DNA from 2 places in the Vibrio sp. CB1-5 genome. Region 2 is predicted to be linked to the other one. Evidence: predicted binding sites of a transcription regulator. Region 2 holds the regulator's gene; the other holds the start of a gene.
What was found. The regulator MetJ, encoded in region 2, represses methionine synthesis genes. The targets are predictions, from matches to a motif close to TTAGACNTNTANANGTCTAA.

Region 1: metN (methionine ABC transporter ATP-binding protein MetN) is a predicted target of MetJ. The motif match lies at 4,646-4,665, and genes of this name have one in related genera.

What each region holds. Positions count from the first base shown of each region.
Region 1 covers NZ_JBJHPB010000015.1:93,458-103,626, reverse strand. Annotated here, with positions in the region: gene treC (alpha,alpha-phosphotrehalase) at 1-913, opposite strand, end outside; gene treB (PTS trehalose transporter subunit IIBC) at 995-2,419, opposite strand; gene treR (trehalose operon repressor TreR) at 2,659-3,603, opposite strand; gene ACJB0T_RS12520 (MliC family protein) at 3,619-3,987, opposite strand; gene gmhB (D-glycero-beta-D-manno-heptose 1,7-bisphosphate 7-phosphatase) at 4,012-4,563, opposite strand; gene metN (methionine ABC transporter ATP-binding protein MetN) at 4,763-5,797, shown strand; gene ACJB0T_RS12505 (methionine ABC transporter permease) at 5,787-6,464, shown strand; gene metQ (methionine ABC transporter substrate-binding lipoprotein MetQ) at 6,499-7,308, shown strand; gene ACJB0T_RS12495 (Zn-ribbon-containing protein) at 7,391-8,167, opposite strand; gene syd (SecY-interacting protein) at 8,170-8,715, opposite strand; gene queF (NADPH-dependent 7-cyano-7-deazaguanine reductase QueF) at 8,826-9,671, shown strand; gene ACJB0T_RS12480 (tetratricopeptide repeat protein) at 9,703-10,169, shown strand, end outside.
Region 2 covers NZ_JBJHPB010000031.1:45,368-55,536, reverse strand. Annotated here, with positions in the region: gene priA (primosomal protein N') at 1-978, opposite strand, end outside; gene rpmE (50S ribosomal protein L31) at 1,262-1,480, shown strand; gene ACJB0T_RS18595 (malic enzyme-like NAD(P)-binding protein) at 1,831-3,090, shown strand; gene metJ (met regulon transcriptional regulator MetJ) at 3,247-3,567, opposite strand; gene ACJB0T_RS18585 (O-succinylhomoserine (thiol)-lyase) at 3,832-5,001, shown strand; gene ACJB0T_RS18580 (bifunctional aspartate kinase/homoserine dehydrogenase II) at 5,008-7,455, shown strand; gene metF (methylenetetrahydrofolate reductase) at 8,801-9,691, shown strand; gene ACJB0T_RS18570 (PadR family transcriptional regulator) at 9,813-10,169, opposite strand, start outside.

The DNA.
Region 1 (10,169 bases), on a different contig from region 2:
TCTGTTTCAACTGCAGGAAGTCGAAGTCTGCTTTCGTCCACTTGTCACCATTTGGGTAATCGACTTTTAAGTGGTGGAAATTGAACACCATCGAGAGCTCTTTACCATCTAGTGAGCTGTACTGCTGGCAATGCTCTAGCGTCGTAGACGACATTTCACCAACGGTTACCGAGCCATACTTCTGGAATACTGCTTCACTGATTTCCTGTAAATACTCATGAACACGCGGACCATCGGTGTAAAAACGGCGACCATCACCAATATCATCATCAGCGAAGTCTTGCTGTTTTGAGATAAGGTTGATCACATCCAGCCTAAAGCCATCCACGCCTTTTTGCGCCCAGAACTCGATGACCTGTTTTACTTCTTCACGAACTTTTGGGTTTTCCCAGTTAAGGTCAGCCTGCTCTTTGGCAAATAGGTGCAAATAGTATTCATCGGTGGCCTCGTCCAATGCCCATGCAGAGCCACCAAACTTTGACTGCCAGTTGTTAGGTAGTTTGCCTTCGTTTGGTTTCCAGATGTAGTAGTCACGGTACGGGCTTTGTTTGTCTCCCAGTGCCGACTGGAACCACTGATGCTCGGTTGAGGTGTGGTTAACCACGATATCCATAATGATGCGGATACCTTTCTGATGGGCAGCTGTGAGCAGCTCATCAAAGTCTTGCATGGTGCCAAAATCAGGGTTGATAGCATAGTAGTCGGAGATGTCGTAACCATTATCAATCATTGGTGAGGCATACACTGGGGTTAACCAGATGGCATCGACACCTAACTTCGCTAAGTAATCAAGCTTCGAGGTAATTCCTTTGATGTCCCCCATCCCTTTATCACCGCTATCGCAAAAACTCTTCGGATAGATTTGATAAATCGTGGCTGTTTTCCACCAGTCTTTTTGAGCAGTTTGACTCATAGGTTTAATCTCACTTACCAATTTGGAAATTCGTCAAAATAAAAAGCAAAGAAGTGGCTCAAGATGAGCCACTAATGGGGGTTACGCGCTCGCAAGCTCTAGCTCACCTTTTGATTGAGCGCGTTTGTACAGGAACAAAGTAAGCATAATCGGCACGGCCATTGCGACTAACATCGCCATGAGATATACCATCCAGTATTGAGGCTGAATCGACAGGATGCCCGGTAGACCGCCGACACCGATACCGTTCGCCATCACGCCAGCGCTGCCACAGATAGCCGCTGCAATTGCGCTACCAATCATTGCGCTGAGCATTGGGAACTTGTACTTGAGGTTAATACCGTACATAGCTGGCTCTGTGACACCTAGGTAAGCCGAGATAGCGGCTGGCACTGAGATATCACGCTCACCCTCACGCTTACTGATAATGATGATGCCAACGACCGCAGATGCTTGAGCAATATTAGACAGTGCAATCAAAGGCCAGATTGGCGTGCCGCCAAGGTCTTGCATCAGCTGAAGGTCAACCGCATTGGTTGTGTGGTGGATACCGGTAATAACCAGCGGTGCGTACAAGAAGCCAAACACCATAGAACCCAGTACCGCAAAATCACCCGTCATCGCAGCTTTAGCTGCAAACGCAACGCCATCACCTAATACGCGACCAAACGGACCGATGAAGGCGTGAGCAAGAATGACCGACAGAATAATTGAAACGAATGGCACCACAACCAGATACAGGTAGCTTGGGACAATGCGCTTTAGATTGGTTTCAATAAGCGCCAATGCCACACCCGCCAGCATCGCTGGGATAACCTGAGCTTGATAGCCCACCTTCTCAATCACAAACAATCCAAAGTCCCAAACCTCTGGCACTTCTTTACCAATGAGATAGGCATTCATCAGTTGAGGCGATACCAAGGTGACACCCAGCGTAATACCAAGAATTGGCGTACCACCCAGTTTTTTCACCGTAGACCAACACACACCAACCGGTAGGAAGAAGAAAATTGCTTCACCAATTAGCCACAAGAACGAGTGTACGGTTGCCCAAAACTGGCTGATTTCCACTAAGGTTTTGCCATCGAACATGCGGATGTCGCCGATAACATTGCGGAAGCCAAGAATCAAACCACCCGTGATAATCGCCGGCAAAAGGGGAACAAAAATTTCGGCTAGGTGCGAGATACCACGCTCTAAAACGTTCATGTTCTGACGAGCTGCTAGTTTGGCATCGTCTTTAGATGCCGATTTCTTGCCTGCTGAGTCAATCAACATTTTGTAGACTTCGTCGACTTCAGTGCCAATCACCACTTGGAACTGACCGGCATTGGTAAAGCAGCCTTTGACAAGCTTGAGGCTCTCTAGTACCGACTTATCGGCTTTATCGGTATCGTTAAGAACGAATCTTAAGCGAGTTAAACAGTGGCTAACACTGGCAATGTTGTCAGCACCACCAACACCGTCGATGATCGCTGCAATGTCTTGCTGGGCTATTTTGCTCATCGTTTGTACACCTTTTCCTGATATAGAGACGTAGGGTTAAGACGTCTAGGTCCATTTGTCTCGTTGTATTAATAATATCGCAACATGCGAATGGGAACATTCCCAAAGGTTGCGTAAAGTGTGCCACGGAATAATCAGAACAAAAATGGGAACAGTCCCATTAATTGAGTGTGATCACAATAATTGTTGATAAATGCGCCAAGTTGATTTAGAGAATGACGACGAAAAAGAAGCCGTGATTACACCGCTTCTTGCGTGAGATGAGAGATGGTTTTATTACCAGTAAGCTGACTAATCAATAGGTTAGCAGCTTTTTCTCCTGCTTGCTGATAGCCGGGATCAATACTGTAGATATTAGGGAACAGAAAAGACAATAGCTCATTACCGCCAACGCCCGTCACCACAATATCCTCTCGACCAAGCTCTTGCAGGCGTTTGATCGTGCCAAGCGCTAAGGTATCGCTGGCACACACGATCGCTTGTAGTGATTCCGTCACTACCTCATCGACAAGCTGATAAGCACTTTCATGATGAAGCTCACCGGTACGATAAACGGCGTGCAGATCGTTGTAATCACACCACTTTTGAAATGCGTTAAGGCGTGCCAAGCCCGTGGTTTTATCCTTGGGATCCACACCAATATAGGCTAGTTGATTGACGCCTTGCGCCTGCAATTTATTCAAAACCGCTTGGATCAATCCTTGATTGTCATAGTTGATGGAGGAGACTTGATCGGTATCCATAGCGATGACAACGACCTTCTCTTGCCACTGAGACACCTTGTCGATATCAAGCTCAGTAAAACCAAACACAATGACACCTTCAACGTTGCGTTTACGCAGTACGCTCAGGTGTTCGTTGGTTTTTTCGGGATCGAACTGACTTTCCATAATCACCACATCGTAACCTGCGGAGTAAAGCACATTGAGCATGCTGCTCACCGCTTTGTTCTCAGAAGGTGAATCTAGACGGGAGATAATGACACCAATGACCTTTTGCACTCCGCCCCCACGCATCGATTGCGCCGACTTAGAGGGCACATAACCATGCTCAGCAATCACACGCTCCACTTTCTCGCGGGTTTCGGGTTTGACTTTGGGATCGTTGGTGAGCACGCGAGAGACGGTAGATTTACCGACTCCCGACAGCTTTGCAATATCAAGTATGGTGAGTTTTTTGCTCATGGGTGTCTAAAAGGTTCAATATCCGTTTTTTGGTACGCTTCGCGTGGTCATCATACAGCTTTTATCGGTTTCACCGGCAATGGTAAGCATACCTTCTCTACCCTTACTAAACAGCTCAACCTCAGACTCTGCTTGAGATTGACCATCGAGTGAGTACTTAGTACCAGATGCAGAAGGAACACGATGAAGATGATACTCTTCGCCATCAATGAGTAACAAAACCTGCTCGCTCGATAGCTGGGTTACCTGAAAGCTCTGGCTATCGCACTGATACTGGAGAACATGATACGGGTTTTGAGGCTCAGCCTGCTCCGTGCTACTGCACGCTGTCAAACCACCAGCCATCAACGCGGCAACCATTCCGTATTTAGCGTAAGTATTCATAATGACTCCTTTTAGGCAGACTGATTACTTAGCTAAGTATTGCGGCACATCGCGGATACTATCAAGTACCACAGTTGCGACAGACTCTCCGCGCTCAGTCACCGGTTTGCCAGTACGCACTAAGATCTTGGTGCCAACGCCAGCCGCTTCCGCTGCCATCATATCTTCGGCTTTATCACCGACCATGACTGACTTTTCCATATCAATCTTTAAGAAATCACGAGCAGAGATAAACATGCCCGGCTTTGGTTTACGGCAGTTACAATCTTGTTTGTAATCACCAATGCCATGCTCTGGGTGATGTGGACAGTAATAGATGCCATCGAACTCAACGCCATTATCAGAGAAGTTCCAATCCATCCACTGGGTTAAAGAAAGGAAGCGATCTTCGGAGAACATACCGCGAGCAATGCCTGATTGGTTAGTCACCAACACCAGCATATAGCCCATGTCCTGCAGTTTTTTCGTCGCTTCAAAGACGCCTTCAACATACTCAAAGTCGTGTTCATCGCTAACGTACCCGTGATCAACGTTAATGACGCCATCACGATCCAAAAAAACAGCTGGTTTTGCCACAGTTCACTCTCTTGTTATAGATAGGTGCTAATAAACTGAATTATTACACGCTTTTATAGTCACAGCACTATGAAAATGCCATTTAGACGTCTAGACGTAAAAATATCTATTGACACTAAAAGGTGAAAACCATAGCATCGTCTATCAATTGAGATGTAGTTCAAACTTTTATGCTACTCACGGACTTCAGGTTGCTTAGATGATCGAAATTAATCAAGTAAACAAAGTGTTTTATCAAGGTGCTAAGGAAATCAACGCCTTGGCAGACATCAATCTGCATATCGCAGAAGGCACTATCTTTGGTGTGATTGGCGCCTCTGGTGCGGGTAAGAGTACGTTGATTCGCTGCGTAAACATGCTTGAAGCGCCAACGTCAGGTGAGGTTATCGTTGATGGTGTTGACCTGACTAAACTGTCGAAATCCGAGCTGTCAGAAGCGCGCCGCAACATCGGCATGATTTTCCAGCACTTTAACTTGCTTTCATCTCGCACCGTATTTGAGAACGTGGCACTGCCACTTGAGCTAGCTGGCAAAGAGCGCTCGCACATCGAAACCAAAGTGACGGATCTTCTAAAGCTCGTCGGTCTGGCAGATAAGCGCGATACCTACCCAGCCAATCTAAGTGGTGGTCAAAAGCAGCGTGTTGCGATTGCTCGCGCACTGTCATCAGACCCTAAAGTACTGCTTTGTGATGAAGCCACCAGCGCGCTCGACCCTGCAACGACACAATCGATTCTTGAACTCCTAAAAGAAATCAATCGCAAGCTTAAGATCACCATACTACTGATTACTCATGAAATGGACGTGGTAAAGAGCATCTGTCATGAGGTCGCGATCATTGGCGACGGTCGCTTGGTTGAAAAAGGCACTGTGGGTGAAATCTTTGCGCATCCAAAAACGGAGCTTGCACACCAATTCATTCGTTCAACACTCGATCTATCGATTCCAGAAGACTACCAAGCAAGGCTGCAAGCTGAACGTGTGGAAGGCAGCTACCCGCTTGTTCGCTTGGAGTTTACCGGTGCCACTGTAGACGCGCCGCTAATGACGCAAATTGCACGCAAATACAATATTGATGTCAGCATTCTAAGTTCCGACCTTGATTACGCTGGCGGCGTAAAATTCGGCATGATGGTGGCTGAGCTGTTTGGTAATGAGCAAGACGACAACGCGGCGATTCAATATCTTCGTGACCACAATGTAAAAGTAGAGGTACTTGGTTATGTCCTTTAACGCTGTCACAGACTGGTTATCTCTAAACAGTAACCTACTATTAGGAGCAACATGGGAAACGCTATACATGGTAGCGGTTGCAGGTGTGGTTGGCTTCGTTGTGGGTATCCCACTGGGCGTCATTCTGCATACGACTAAAAAAGGTGGCTTGCTCGAAAACACGCGTTTAAACAGCGTGCTCGGTGCCATTGTTAACATTGGCCGCTCGGTACCATTCTTAGTATTGATGGTAGCGATCATTCCACTGACTAAGATTTTGATTGGCACCTTTATCGGTACTACCGCAGCAATCGTTCCACTAACCGTTGGCGCGATTCCATTTGTGGCACGTCTTATTGAGGGTGCATTACTTGAGGTACCAACAGGTCTGGTAGAAGCCGCACAGTCTATGGGCGCAACACCATACCAAATCATTACTAAGGTACTGCTTCCAGAAGCATTACCTACGATTGTCAATTCGGTGACAATCACTTTAGTGACCCTAGTAAGCTACTCAGCAATGGCGGGTACCGTCGGCGGTGGCGGTCTAGGTGACGTCGCCATTCGCTATGGTTTCCACCGATATGATGTGACCATTATGGCTGTGACCGTGGTAATGCTCATTGTATTGGTACAAATTATTCAGTCTATCGGTGATGCCGTTGTTCGCCGCGTAGACCACAGATAATCGAGATTTTAAGGTTTATAACAAGGAGAGAGTCATGAAATTCAACGTTAAGAATTTACTCGCAATTGCAGCCGCTGCATCAGCACTTATTCTATCTGGCTGTGGTGAAAAAGAAGTCGACACCAGCAAGATCAAAGTCGGTGTAATGGCAGGTGCGGAAGCACAAGTTGCAGAAGTCGCAGCAAAAGTTGCTAAAGAGCAATATGGTCTAGACGTTGAGCTAGTCACCTTTACCGACTACGTAACACCAAACGCAGCGCTAGATGATGGCTCTATCGACCTTAACGCATTCCAACATAAGCCATACCTAGACCAACAAGTCGCAGATCGTAACTACAAGCTGACTATTGCAGGCAACACGTTTGTATACCCAATCGCGGGCTACTCGAAGCAAGTGAAGTCTGTCGATGAAATCCAAGACGGCGCGCGTATCGCAGTACCAAATGACCCAACAAACCTAGGTCGCTCTCTACTGCTACTTGAGCAGCAAGGTCTACTGACTCTACGTGAAGGTGTTGGTCTACTGGCGACAGTTCGTGATATCGAAGAAAATCCAAAGAACATCACTATCGTTGAGCTAGACGCAGCACAGCTACCACGCTCTCTTGATGACGTAGCGCTATCTATCATCAACACAACTTACGCAAGCTCTATCGACCTAACACCTCAACGCGACGGTGTATTCGTTGAAGACAAAGAGTCTCCATACGTAAACCTAATCGTTGCACGTGAAGACAATGTGAACGCAGAAAACGTTCAGAACTTTGTTAAAGCGTACCAAACAGAAGATGTGTACAACGCAGCCTCTGATATCTTCAAAGGTGGCGTAGTTAAAGGCTGGTAATCTCACCACCTTCACACCAACCATCAAAAAGGGGTTGAAGCTAGGCTTCAACCCCTTTTGTATTTTCACCCGATAAGTTGGCTTACTTTAAGTGATCCCAAGAAATATTGGAGACGATTCGGCATGAATCGCACTTGAAGTAAAAGATGTCGTGCAGCGGTTCATCAAGCAACCATTCTCCACCACATTTCGGGCACTTACGCGCTTTTTCTTCCTCAAGGCTCTTACCACCTACCTTATACAGGTAATAGTACGTTGGGATTTGGGTAATGAACTCGATACGACCGCGAATGTCCCAGCCACGGCGAAACAGGTCACTGCCTACCTCGGACAGCTCTCGTAGTGCTGCGTGCTCTGCTTTACAGCCACCCGCCATTTGGATTTCATCGCACGCTTGCCACTCGGTTTGCCATTTAATCACCGACTTATGATCGCCATTGAGTGTTGGTGGATTACGGTACAGCGGGATCGGTAACAAGGTTTCACCACTTCGAAGCGGTGAGCAGGTGTGCACATAGGTGGTGTACAGTACTTGCCAGCTCGGCGTTTCATCTTCTGCCGCTTGCTCTGAATTGATATCACGACCAAGCAAACGAACCTTAGGTGCTAACAGACAAGCATCCGATAAACGCTTTAAGCACACTTTTACGAAATCTGAGTGGTTACTTGGGTGTAAGCTATCTTGCTCGGGGCATACCGCGCGAACGAAGAATTCCCCTTCGCCCATCACCACCGGAAATTCGCGCCCTAATACTTGACCGTTATAGCGCAGCGCATCCATCAGGCCGTTGATGCCCTTCTCTACCGCGCTGATTGTTGTGTTATCAAAACACTCAAAATGAAGCTCTACCACATACATAATTAAACGTCAGGCTCCAGACCGTTAAGGAATGTCTCGATATTCTCGGCAACGACATCGCGGCGATCGGTACCCAGACGTTCAAGAATCACGTTACCAGTGATGTTACAGATAGAAATCACATCCATATCCGCATCGGTTGCCGCAATAAATACCGTTGGTTTGAGCTTAAGGCGACGCTGCGTCACCAAGTGACCCAAAATATTCTCTTGCAAACGAGTGAAATCATCATCGCTCCACACCTGCAGTAGGGTTAGCTCGTTTCCCTGCCATGTGGCATTCATATCTGCGCTGTACTGGTGTCCATAGAAAGCTTTGATGTCATCGTGCAGTGCTAGCTCTATCCCTTGCTCGATGTTTTCTAAGCGCTCAGGAACGTCGCGAACGCAGGCGCGCCAATACACCGATTCGTCATCTTTGCAGTCAATACAAGGGGACACTAGGCCGTGAAGCTCCTCACTGGCAGGTAGTGTTTGATGCTTTTCTTGCCAAGCCTGTTGATAGCGCTGTGAAAACGCCTCCAGAGCTTGCTGTACACTTTGATTCATATGCTCTCCACTCATCCTTCAATTGTTCAGCGATTTCCGAGCACAAAGGATGACAGCTATTCGGGGATCTCGTAAAATTCGTTTTATTCTAATCGAAATATCACACAATTATGAGCAAATATTCCAACGCGAAAGAGCTTTCGGGGCTCACTCTGGGTCAAAAGACCGATTATGCCAACCAATATGACGCTTCACTTTTGCAACCTGTGCCACGAAGCCTAAACCGTGACGACCTTGAACTCGGTGATAGCTTGCCATTCCAAGGCTGTGATATTTGGACTATGTATGAGATTTCTTGGCTCAATGCTAATGGCTTGCCACAGGTCGCCGTTGGTGAAGCTTACATCCCAGCAACCAGTGCCAACCTTATCGAATCTAAGTCATTTAAACTGTATCTCAACAGCTACAACCAAACGCGATTTGATTCATGGGATGACGTGCAAAACACCATCGCAGGTGATCTATCAAACTGCGCTGGTGAGAGCGTTACGGTAAAACTTATCCCTGTAGGTGACTTTGAAAACACCCAGGTCGTTGGTATGAAAGGCGAGTGCATCGACAACCAAGATATTCGTATCGATAGCTACGACTTCGACGCGGCGCTACTAGAAGGTGCTGCTGGGGAGGAAGTGATTGAAGAAGCGCTGCATAGCCACCTGCTAAAATCCAACTGCCTTATCACTAACCAACCTGATTGGGGCAGTGTCGAGATCCAATATCACGGCGCAAAGATCGACCGTGAAGCCCTGCTACGCTACCTTGTTTCGTTCCGTGAGCATAATGAATTTCACGAACAATGTGTTGAGCGTATCTTCACCGATATCATAAGTTACTGTAAGCCAAGCAAGCTGACGGTATACGCGCGTTACACGCGCCGTGGCGGGTTAGATATCAACCCTTATCGTTCAAACCAAAATAGCGCACCAACTCACAACTCGCGCATGGCTCGACAATAAGCACTCACTAATAGGGAAAATGGATAACTTCATGGGCTCAAAAATTTGGATTGCATTCGCGCTGGTTTGCTCGGTATTGTCAGGCCTGGTCAATGCCAACACCACCTTTACCTCACCAATCTTAGTTGAGGCAGACAAACTGGTCGAAATTGAGCCCGCGAAAGCGCTAGAGACTGCTAACAACTACCTGACTAATCGAACATTTGCTGAGCCGAATGATGACCGGTTACCAAAACTGGCTCGTGACGATACTGATCAACGCATTCGCACACCTTTAAGTAGCGTCAATGCGCTGTTGATCATCGCCAAGTCTCAGTTCAACCTAGGCGATAGCCAAGCGGCAATGCAAAGCTTACAGCTTGCCGAATCGATGACCGAAAAGTACCAATTGCTGTTTTTGGCGCTGGATGTTCGTATCCTCAAAGCCAGACTGCAGTGGCTTACCACGAACGAAGCAACCAAAGCATTGGCGACACTCGAGCAAGTTGAGCGCGACCT
Region 2 (10,169 bases):
GGATGTGTCGTGCTCTTCATCGACAATAATGATGCCGAGATCGGCAAACGGTGTTAGCAGCGCCGATCGGGTGCCGATAACAATGCCAGCAACCTTATCACGTGCACTTAGCCAAGCATTTAGGCGCTCGGTGTCATTGAGTCCGGAGTGGATGACCTCTATAGGCACATTGAAACGTTTACGAAAGCGGTTGATAGTCTGTGGCGTGAGGCCAATTTCCGGCACGAGAACCAAAGCTTGCTGGCCACGTTCTAGTACTGGCTTAATCATTTGCAGGTAAACTTCGGTTTTGCCTGAACCCGTCACCCCTTCAAGCAGGTAGCAACCAAATTCGGTTTGGCTATTCACGGAAGCGATAGCCACGGCTTGTTCAGCGTTTAAGCGAAGATCAAGCGGATCATTACAGATCGCCTCTGGCCAAGTGGTGGACTGTGTTTGCTTTTCTATGGATGTGATCCAACCTTTCTCTGTCAACGCCTTGAGTACGGTCGTGCTGACATCATTATCGACAAAGGCTTGATGTGAGCATGGGCCAGATTCGAGCATGCTCATGACTTTGGCCTGCTTCACTGCTCGACCAAACCCTGAGATGAGCTGATTCTTTCCCGACTCAGTGATATGCCACTCAACGGTTGCTGCAAACTCAGCGGGTTTCCCCTTGCGCAGTGCCGCGGGCAAGGCATTGCTCAGCGTGTCCCCGAGCGGATATTGGTAATAAAGGCTGCACCATGAGATAAGATCGAACAGCGGTTTAGACCAAACGGGTGAGCTGTCGAGCGCTGCTTTGATTGGCTTTAGCTTTTCTATCGGAAATTCAGATTCGTGGCTGAACGCTATTACAATACCGACCAAGGTCTTCGGGCCAAAAGGAACAGACACGCGTCCGCCAACCACGGGAAATAGGTGGGCAGGGACGAGGTAGTCAAACTGTTTATCAAGCGGGACTGGAAGAGCCACTCGAGCGACATTTGGGCGCATAATGAGGTCGATATTGATAAAGAAGATGTCTATTCTAACGGTATGGGCTGCCTTGTATAGACTGCGAAATCAATTTATCGGCTAAGGCTCACCGAAGGTGGCGAAAAAAGTCGCAATTTTAGTTGATTCCCATGGCACTATTCATTACTATACTGCGCCTTGATGGCATGGCTTCTTGCTTCCTCATTGAAGTGTAGAGCGATGGTATCGACTATTTATTAACTACGTGTGGTGTCCGGCTTAGAATCGGATGGCGACACGGCCTAAATTATTGAGGTTTCCCATGAAAGCTGGTATCCACCCAGAATACAAAGCTGTAACAGCAACTTGCTCTTGCGGCAACACATTCGAATTCAACTCTACTCTAGGTAAAGATTCTATCCACCTAGACGTATGTGACAAGTGCCACCCATTCTACACTGGTAAGCAACGTATCGTTGATACTGGCGGCCGTGTTGATCGTTTCAACAAGCGTTTCGGTGCTCTATCTAGCAAGAAGTAATGATTACTTTTGCAGATTAAAAAAGGACGCTTCGGCGTCCTTTTTGCATTTCTGGGCGACTGTAGCGTCCATTTTGTGTGTCAATCTTAGTCCTGTGATTTTGGTATTCACTTCCAATTTTTTCCTGCTTTCATTTCGTCCATCCATTCAAAACCGTGATGAAGTCGCGTAGTATTGTTTTTGCAAAGTATCACTTTGTCAGAGTATTGAACATCTGAGATACCTCCTCTCCGTTCAAATGTACCCACTCTGTGTATGTAACCCTTTAGAAGCAAAGCTAATAAAAATTAACGGGTTTATACTCATAAAAAACAATACCATTCAGTCTCAAAAAAGCAGGATCGCTAACCATGTCCGATGATCATCAAATCGACGAATTTCGCCAACAAGCGCTTGATTACCATGCCAACCCCGTCCCTGGAAAAATTGAAATCGCGTTAACTAAACCCGCCAACTCTGCTGCTGACCTAGCGCTGGCCTATAGCCCAGGTGTGGCTGAGCCAGTGCGTGAAATCGCACAAAATGCTGAGAACGTTTATAAGTACACCGCAAAGGGCAATATGGTAGCGGTTATCTCTAACGGCACCGCTATTTTAGGTCTCGGTAACCTAGGCCCAATGGCTTCGAAACCGGTAATGGAAGGTAAGGCGCTGTTGTTTAAACGCTTTGCTGGTTTGGACTCAATCGATATCGAAGTTAAACACCGCACGATTGATGAGTTCGTCGACACGGTTGCCAACATCTCAGATACGTTTGGCGGTATTAACCTAGAAGATATTAAAGCGCCAGATTGTTTTGAAATTGAACGTCGTCTTATTGAGCGTTGTGATGTACCAGTATTCCACGATGACCAACACGGTACAGCGATTGTTACCGCAGCGGGTATGCTCAACGCGATAGAGCTTCAAGGTAAAGATCTTAAAGAAGCGATCATTGTCTGCCTAGGAGCAGGTGCAGCGGCGATCGCTTGTATGGAGCTTTTGATCAAATGTGGCGCAATGCGCGAGAAGATCTACATGCTGGATCGTAAAGGCGTGATCCATACGCGTCGTGACGATCTTAACGAATATAAAGAGCTGTTTGCCAACAACACAGATAAGCGTACGCTAGAAGATGTGATCGAAGGTGCAGACCTATTCTTGGGTGTATCGGGTCCTGATTTGCTGCCACCAGAAGCACTTAAGCTGATGGCAGACAAACCAATAGTGTTTGCTTGTTCAAACCCAGATCCAGAAATCAAACCGGAGCTTGCTCATCAGGTTCGTGATGACCTGATTATGGGTACGGGTCGTTCAGACTATCCAAACCAAGTAAACAATGTACTGTGTTTCCCGTTCATCTTCCGTGGTGCGCTAGATGTGCGTGCAAGCGAGATTAATGATGAGATGAAACTGGCCGCGGTCGAAGCGATTCGTGAGCTAGCGAAAGAGCCGGTACCACAAGATGTGCTTACTGCCGCAGGTGTTGAGGCGCTGACCTTTGGTAAAGACTACATCATTCCAAAACCGATGGATCCACGTTTGCTTCCTCGTGTGGCTAAAGCGGTCGCGAAAGCGGCGGTTGAATCGGGTGTGGCGCGTATTGAGTTGCCTGAAAGCTATATGGATTAAAAAAGATGGGAAGAGCGGTTCTTGGTCCTAGGTCCTAGGAGGAGCTGATCTTCAACCTCTAAATAAACAAAAAGCGCATTGGATAATTAACCAATGCGCTTTTTTAATGTCTCTACCAAGGACCAAGGACCAAGGACCAAGGACCGCTCTTAATCTCTACTCTTCATCAAACGCTTCAAACTCAATCCCCATCGCCGTCATCAGCTCTTTCGCTTCTGTTGGGATATCGTCTGGACGGTCTTTTCGCAAATCTTCGTCGGTTGGAAGCGGCTGACCTGTGTAAGCGTGCAGGAATGCTTCGCACAAAAGTTCACTGTTGGTTGCATGGCGTAGGTTATTGATTTGGCGACGAGTACGCTCATCGGTCAATACCTTTAGCACCTTCAGCGGGATAGACACTGTGATTTTTTTTACCTGCTCGCTTTTTTTACCGTGCTCCGCATATGGGCTAATGTATTCACCATTCCAATCTGCCATTACACACCTTCGCTCTGTTAATCATAAATAGTAGTAGTAAGTATGCCGCAATTTTAGCGGGATTTACCGCCATAAGCAAAGACATATAGACGTCTGGAAGTGTTGACGTCTCACATTTTGGAAAGTAAAGTGGGGCAACGAATGTGGACATTTATTTTAATGCAATGTTAATTCTTTAACGTTTGTGGCGTTTGCCGGTTCCCATATTACCGGTAAAAGTAGACACTGTGGCTCTAGCCATGCGATTTGAGAAAGGAAGTTTCTATGAGCAATCGGAAGCCAGCGACAATAGCCGTACGTACTGGTATCGAATCGGATACCCAGCATCACGCTGTGGTGCCACCTATTTATCTTTCTACTAACTACGGATTCCCTGCGTTTGGGGAAGTGCCGACTTACGATTACACCCGCTCAGGAAACCCAAACCGAGGTTTACTAGAAACCGCTCTGTACGAGCTGGAATCAGGTAAGGGTGCGGTAGTGACTAACTGTGGTACCTCTGCCCTTAACCTTTGGGTTTCGGCTTTCTTAGGTCCAGAAGACACCATTATTGCTCCTCACGACTGTTATGGCGGTACTTACCGTTTATTTAACACGCGCGCCCAAAAAGGGGACTTCAAGGTTCAGTTTGTTGATCAAAGCGATGAGCAAGCTTTTGAAGCAGCGCTTGAGAAAAAACCGAAACTTATCCTACTTGAAACGCCGTCCAACCCACTAGTGCGCGTCGTTGATATTGCCGCCGTGTGTGAAAAAGCTAAAAAAGTAGGCGCGCTGGTGGCGGTAGACAATACCTTTTTGACACCGGTGTACCAAAAGCCTCTTGAGCTGGGTGCTGACTTTGTAATCCACTCCACCACTAAGTATATCAACGGTCACTCTGATGTGATTGGCGGTGTGGTGATCACCAAAACGGAAGAGCACGCAGAAGAGCTCGCATGGTGGGGCAACTGTATCGGCGCGACGGGCACGCCATTTGATAGTTACATGACGCTGCGCGGTATTCGCACCCTTGGCGCTCGCATGCGTGTTCATGAAGAAAGCTCACAACAGATCCTAGATTTTCTTAAGCCGCAACCATTGGTGAAAGTGATTTATCACCCGAGCTTGCCAGAGCATCCGGGTCATGAGGTTGCTAAGAAACAGCAGTCTGGCTTTGGCTCTATGTTGAGCTTTGAGTTCGCAGGTAGCTTTGAGCAACTGAAATATTTTGTCGGTGAGTTGGAGTTATTCTCGCTTGCGGAATCTTTGGGCGGTGTAGAAAGTCTGATTTGCCACCCTGCATCTATGACCCACCGTGCGATGGGTGAAGAGGCATTAGCAGAAGCGGGCGTATCTCAGCAGCTACTTCGTCTCTCTGTTGGCCTAGAAGATGCGCAAGATCTGATTGATGACCTTGCTCAGGCATTTGAGAAAGCATCTGCGTTTGGAGGATAAGCCGGCATGAGTCAAAGCAGTACCCTAAGCAGCGCCTTAGGCGGAAAGAGTAACAAGCAGTTGCACAAATTTGGCGGCAGCAGCTTAGCTGACCCAGAGTGTTATCGTCGCGTCGTTTCTATTTTAAAAGACTACTCCAATGAGGAAGATCTCATTGTGGTCTCGGCTGCGGGTAAAACCACCAATCGTCTTATTGAATTTCTCGATGCACTCAATAAAGATGGGCGCATTGCCCATGAACACCTTCAAGCACTGCGTCAGTTTCAGATTGAGATGGTGGAATCGCTGTTGACTGGTGATGAGGCGGAAAGCCTTATCTCTCAGCTGAAAGATGAATTCAGTACGCTGGGTGAGCTTAGCTATCCACTGACTGATGCTGAGCGCTCTGCTGTGCTGGGTCATGGTGAAGTGTGGTCTTCACGCCTATTGGCGGCACTACTGAGACAAAGTGATCTCCCAGCAGTAGCACAAGATGCAAGAGCGTTTCTGCGCGCTGAGTTCGGCACTCAGCCAGAGGTCGATCGTGCTAAATCGTATCCGCTGATTAAAGAAGTACTGGCTCAACATGCGCATCATCGTGTGGTAATTACCGGCTTCATGGCGCAAAGTGAATGTGGTGAAACAGTACTGCTCGGTCGTAATGGCTCTGACTACTCTGCGACTGTGATTGGCGCATTGGCTGAAGTTTCTTGCGTGACGATTTGGAGCGATGTAGCAGGCGTATATAGTGCTGACCCGCGTGTGGTTAATGACGCTTGCTTGTTGCCATTGCTGCGATTGGATGAAGCCAGTGAATTGGCGCGTTTAGCTGCTCCTGTGCTTCACAGTCGTACACTTCAGCCTGTCGCGCAAAGTGCCATGGATCTGAGTCTTCGATGCAGTTATCAGCCTGAGTCGGGCTCAACGCGTATTGAACGTGTGTTGGCCTCTGGACGCGGTGCAAAGATTATCACCTCGCTCGATGAAGTACTGCTTATCGAGTTGGCATTCGCTGCTGGTCACGACTTTAAGCGTGCCCAAACCGAAGTGCTTAACGGTCTTAAGCGTGCACAACTGGCGCCGTTGGCGTTTGAAGCCCAAGCTGACCAATATCGTCTCCGTCTTGCCTACACTGCAGAGATTGCCTCTGGTGCTCTCACTGAACTGCAAGATCTAGCGATTGAAGCCGAGATAAAACTTAAAGAAGGTTACTCCATGTTGGCCGCTGTTGGTGCTGGCGTAACTAAAAACGCCAATCATTGCTTTGGTTTTTATCAGCAGTTAAAACATGCGCCAGTAGAGTTTTTCTCAGAAGCTGAGTCGCAATTGAGTCTTGCCGCTGTACTGCGCAAATCAGACATTCAGCCGCTAGTGAAATCGGTACATACTCAGCTGTTCCAAGCGCAAAAGCGCGTTGCGGTAGCGCTGTGTGGTAAAGGTAACATTGGCTCAAGCTGGCTTGAGCTGTTCAAAGAGCAGAAAAGCGAGCTTGAGAAACGTCGCGGTATGAGTTTCAACCTAGTCGCAGTGATCGACAGCCAGACTTATTGGTTTGATGACGAAGGTATCGACGAGCAGCAGGTGCTTGCTCGCTACGAAGATGAAGCGATTGAGTACCAAGGTGACATCTGGCTGCAACGTTTAGCTGGACTTCAAGGCTATGATGAAGGTGTGGTACTGGATGTCACGGCGAGCGCGTCACTAGCCGAAAGATATGTGAGTATCGCTGAGCACGGTCTGCACCTTATCTCAGCAAACAAAGTCGCAGGTTCAGCACCAAGTAATGATTATCATGCGGTGCAAGATGCGTTTTCGAAAACTGGTCGTCACTGGCTTTATAACGCCACTGTGGGCGCAGGGTTACCCATAAACCATACCGTTCGTGACCTACGTGAAAGCGGCGATGACATCGTTGCGCTGTCGGGTATCTTCTCTGGTACCTTGTCTTGGTTGTTCCAACAATTTGATGGCACAGTACCTTTTGCCGAGTTAGTCGACCTAGCATGGCAGCAGGGCTTAACCGAGCCTGATCCGCGCTCAGATCTTGATGGTTCTGATGTGATGCGCAAGTTGGTTATCTTGGCGCGCGAATCGGGCTTGGATATCGAACCTGATGCGGTTGAAGTAGAGTCTTTGGTTCCTGAAGAGCTTGCTGAGTTGTCACTCGAAGACTTCTTTGAGAAAGCTACTCTACTAAGTGAAATCTTGCAAGAGCGTCTAGAAAAAGCTCAGCGCGAAGAGAAAGTGCTGCGTTACGTTGCTCGTTTGGATAGACAAGGTAAAGCGCGAGTAGGGATTGAAGCGCTATCGAAAGAGCATGCGCTGGCGAACCTTCTGCCTTGTGACAATATCTTTGCGATTGAGAGTAAGTGGTATAAGGATAATCCGCTGGTGATTCGTGGTCCCGGTGCGGGTCGTGAAGTGACGGCTGGGGCGATTCAATCGGATTTGAATTTGATGTCTAGCTTTTTTTGATTTCTAGATTCATAGAAAAGTGACCAAAATAAACCGTCATCCTCACGAAAGTGAGGATCTTTGTCCGCGAGTATTGTACTCAAATAATGTGAGTCACTTGCCGCACGAGATCCCCTTTTTCAAGGGGATGACGAGTGTACTGTGTTGAATGCAGTACACATTAAAAACCGAAATATATCGTCATCCTCACGAAAGTGAGGATCTTTGTCCGTGAGTATTGTACTCAAATAATGTGAGTCACTTGCCGCATGAGATCCCCTTTTTCAAGGGGATGACGAGTGTACTGCGTTGAATGCAGTACACATTAAAAACCGAAATATATCGTCATCCTCGCGAAAGTGAGGATCTTTGTCGGCAAGTGTTACGCTCAAATCATGTGAGTCACTTGCCGCACGAGATCCCCTTTTTCAAGGGGATGACGAGTGTACTGTGTTGAATGCAGTACATATTAAAAACCGAAATATATCGTCATCGCGAAAGTGAGGATCTTTGTCGGCAAGTGTTACGCTCAAATCATGTGAGTCACTCGCCGCACGAGACCCCCTTTTTCAAGGGGATGACGAGTGTACTGTGTTGAATGCAGTACACATTAAAAACCGAAATATATCGTCATCCTCACGAAAGTGAGGATCTTTGTCCGTGAGTATTGTACTCAAATAATGTGAGTCACTTGCCGCACGAGATCCCCTTTTTCAAGGGGATGACGAGTGTACTGCGTTGAATGCAGTACACATTAAAAACCGAAATATATCGTCATCCTCATCGCGAAAGTGAGGATCTTTGTCCGCGAGTCTTGCACTCAAATAATGTGAGTCACTTGCCGCACGAGATCCCCTTTTTCAAGGGGATGATGAGTGTACTGTGTTGAATGCAGTACACATTAAAAACCGAAATATATCGTCATCTTCGCGAAAGTGAAGATCTCCTAAAGCGCGTGACTAATCTGAATTAGGCAGTATCTGAATGCACAGTATTGCTTCTCTGTTTAACAGAATCACTCTCGGCAAGAGATCTCCTTTTTCAAGGAGATGACGGACCTTTATGGAGATGACAGAGTTTTATGTAGCTGACGGAGCCTTAAGTAGACAACAGAGCTTTACACCTAGATGATAGGTTTGCAGCTATTGTTAACAGTGATTTTAAGGCACCAACCCCATCTTCAATTTCCCTAACTCACCACATGAAAAAAATTCATAATCCCTCTATTGACTTTAAAACCTATTCATTTCATTCTGTAGACATATAGACGTCTAAACGTAAAAAATTAAAAATCATCATTTAAAGACAGACAGGTTTTATCTGAGATTGGATGGGATAACCAATCTTGGTGATTAGGGAGAGGACCATGGGATACACACACGCAGGCCACATTGATGCTTTGAACCAGAATATTGCTGAGCTTTCGGACAATATTAATGTTTCATTTGAGTTCTTTCCGCCGAGCACGCCGACAATGGAAGAGACGCTGTGGAAATCGGTTCACCGCCTAAAAACACTTAAGCCTAAGTTTGTTTCTGTGACTTACGGTGCTAACTCTGGTGAGCGTGATCGTACCCACTCTATCATCAAAGAAATCAAATCAGAGACTGGTCTTGTGGCAGCGCCGCACCTAACTTGTATTGATGCGTCACGTGATGAGCTTATCGATATTGCAGAAGATTACTGGGCGAATGGTATCAAGAACATCGTTGCGTTGCGTGGTGATATTCCAGAAGGTGGCGGTCAGCCTGATATGTATGCGTCTGATTTGGTGGAGCTACTAAAATCTCGCCATGATTTTGATATCTCAGTAGCAGCCTTTCCAGAAGTTCACCCGGAAGCGAAAAGTGCTCAGGCGGATCTTCTTAACCTAAAACGTAAAGTCGATGCTGGTGCTAACCGTGCGATTACTCAGTTCTTCTTTGATGTAGAAAGCTACCTGCGTTTTCGTGACCGCTGTGTGGCGGCAGGTATTGATGTGGAGATTGTTCCGGGTATTCTGCCGGTGACTAACTTTAAGCAAGCGTCGCGCTTTGCAGCCATGAACAAGGTGAAAGTGCCGGGTTGGATGCAAAAGCAGTTTGAAGGTCTAGATGATGATCTAATGACTCGTCAGTTGGTCGGCGCTAGCCAAGCCATCGACATGGTTCGTGTACTGAGCCGTGAAGGTGTGAAGGATTTCCACTTCTACACGCTAAACCGCGCAGAAATGACCTACGCACTGTGCCACACTCTAGGTGTCCGCCCAGAAGCGTAACCCTCCCAAAAATTGCAATAAAAAACGCCAGTCATGTTTAATTGACTGGCGTTTTTCTATTCTATCCTTTCCAAGGACCAAGGACCAAGGACCAAGGACCAAGGACCAAGGACCAAGGACCTTACGCCAGCGCTTCTAGTTCTGCTAGCGCTTCTTCTGCCCAGTCTAACCATGCTTGACGTGCAAGTAGATTACGGCGAAGAGTTAGGCGCTCAAGGCGCGCATGTTTATCAAGCGTGCTTGGTGTCGCGTAGTAAGCCGCTTCAATTTCACGATAGTGTGCAACCAGCTTTTTCGACTCTTCGATAAGCTCTTCGAGTTGGATGCGGAACGCAGCAGAAGGCTGAACGGCACATGCTGCCAGTTTCGCTGAGAATTCATCACGAACGGTTGGATGTACGGTTGGTTGCTCAAACCACTCGCCAAGCGCCCCGCGGCCGGCATCTGTGATTGAGTAAACTTTACGATCCGGTTTGCC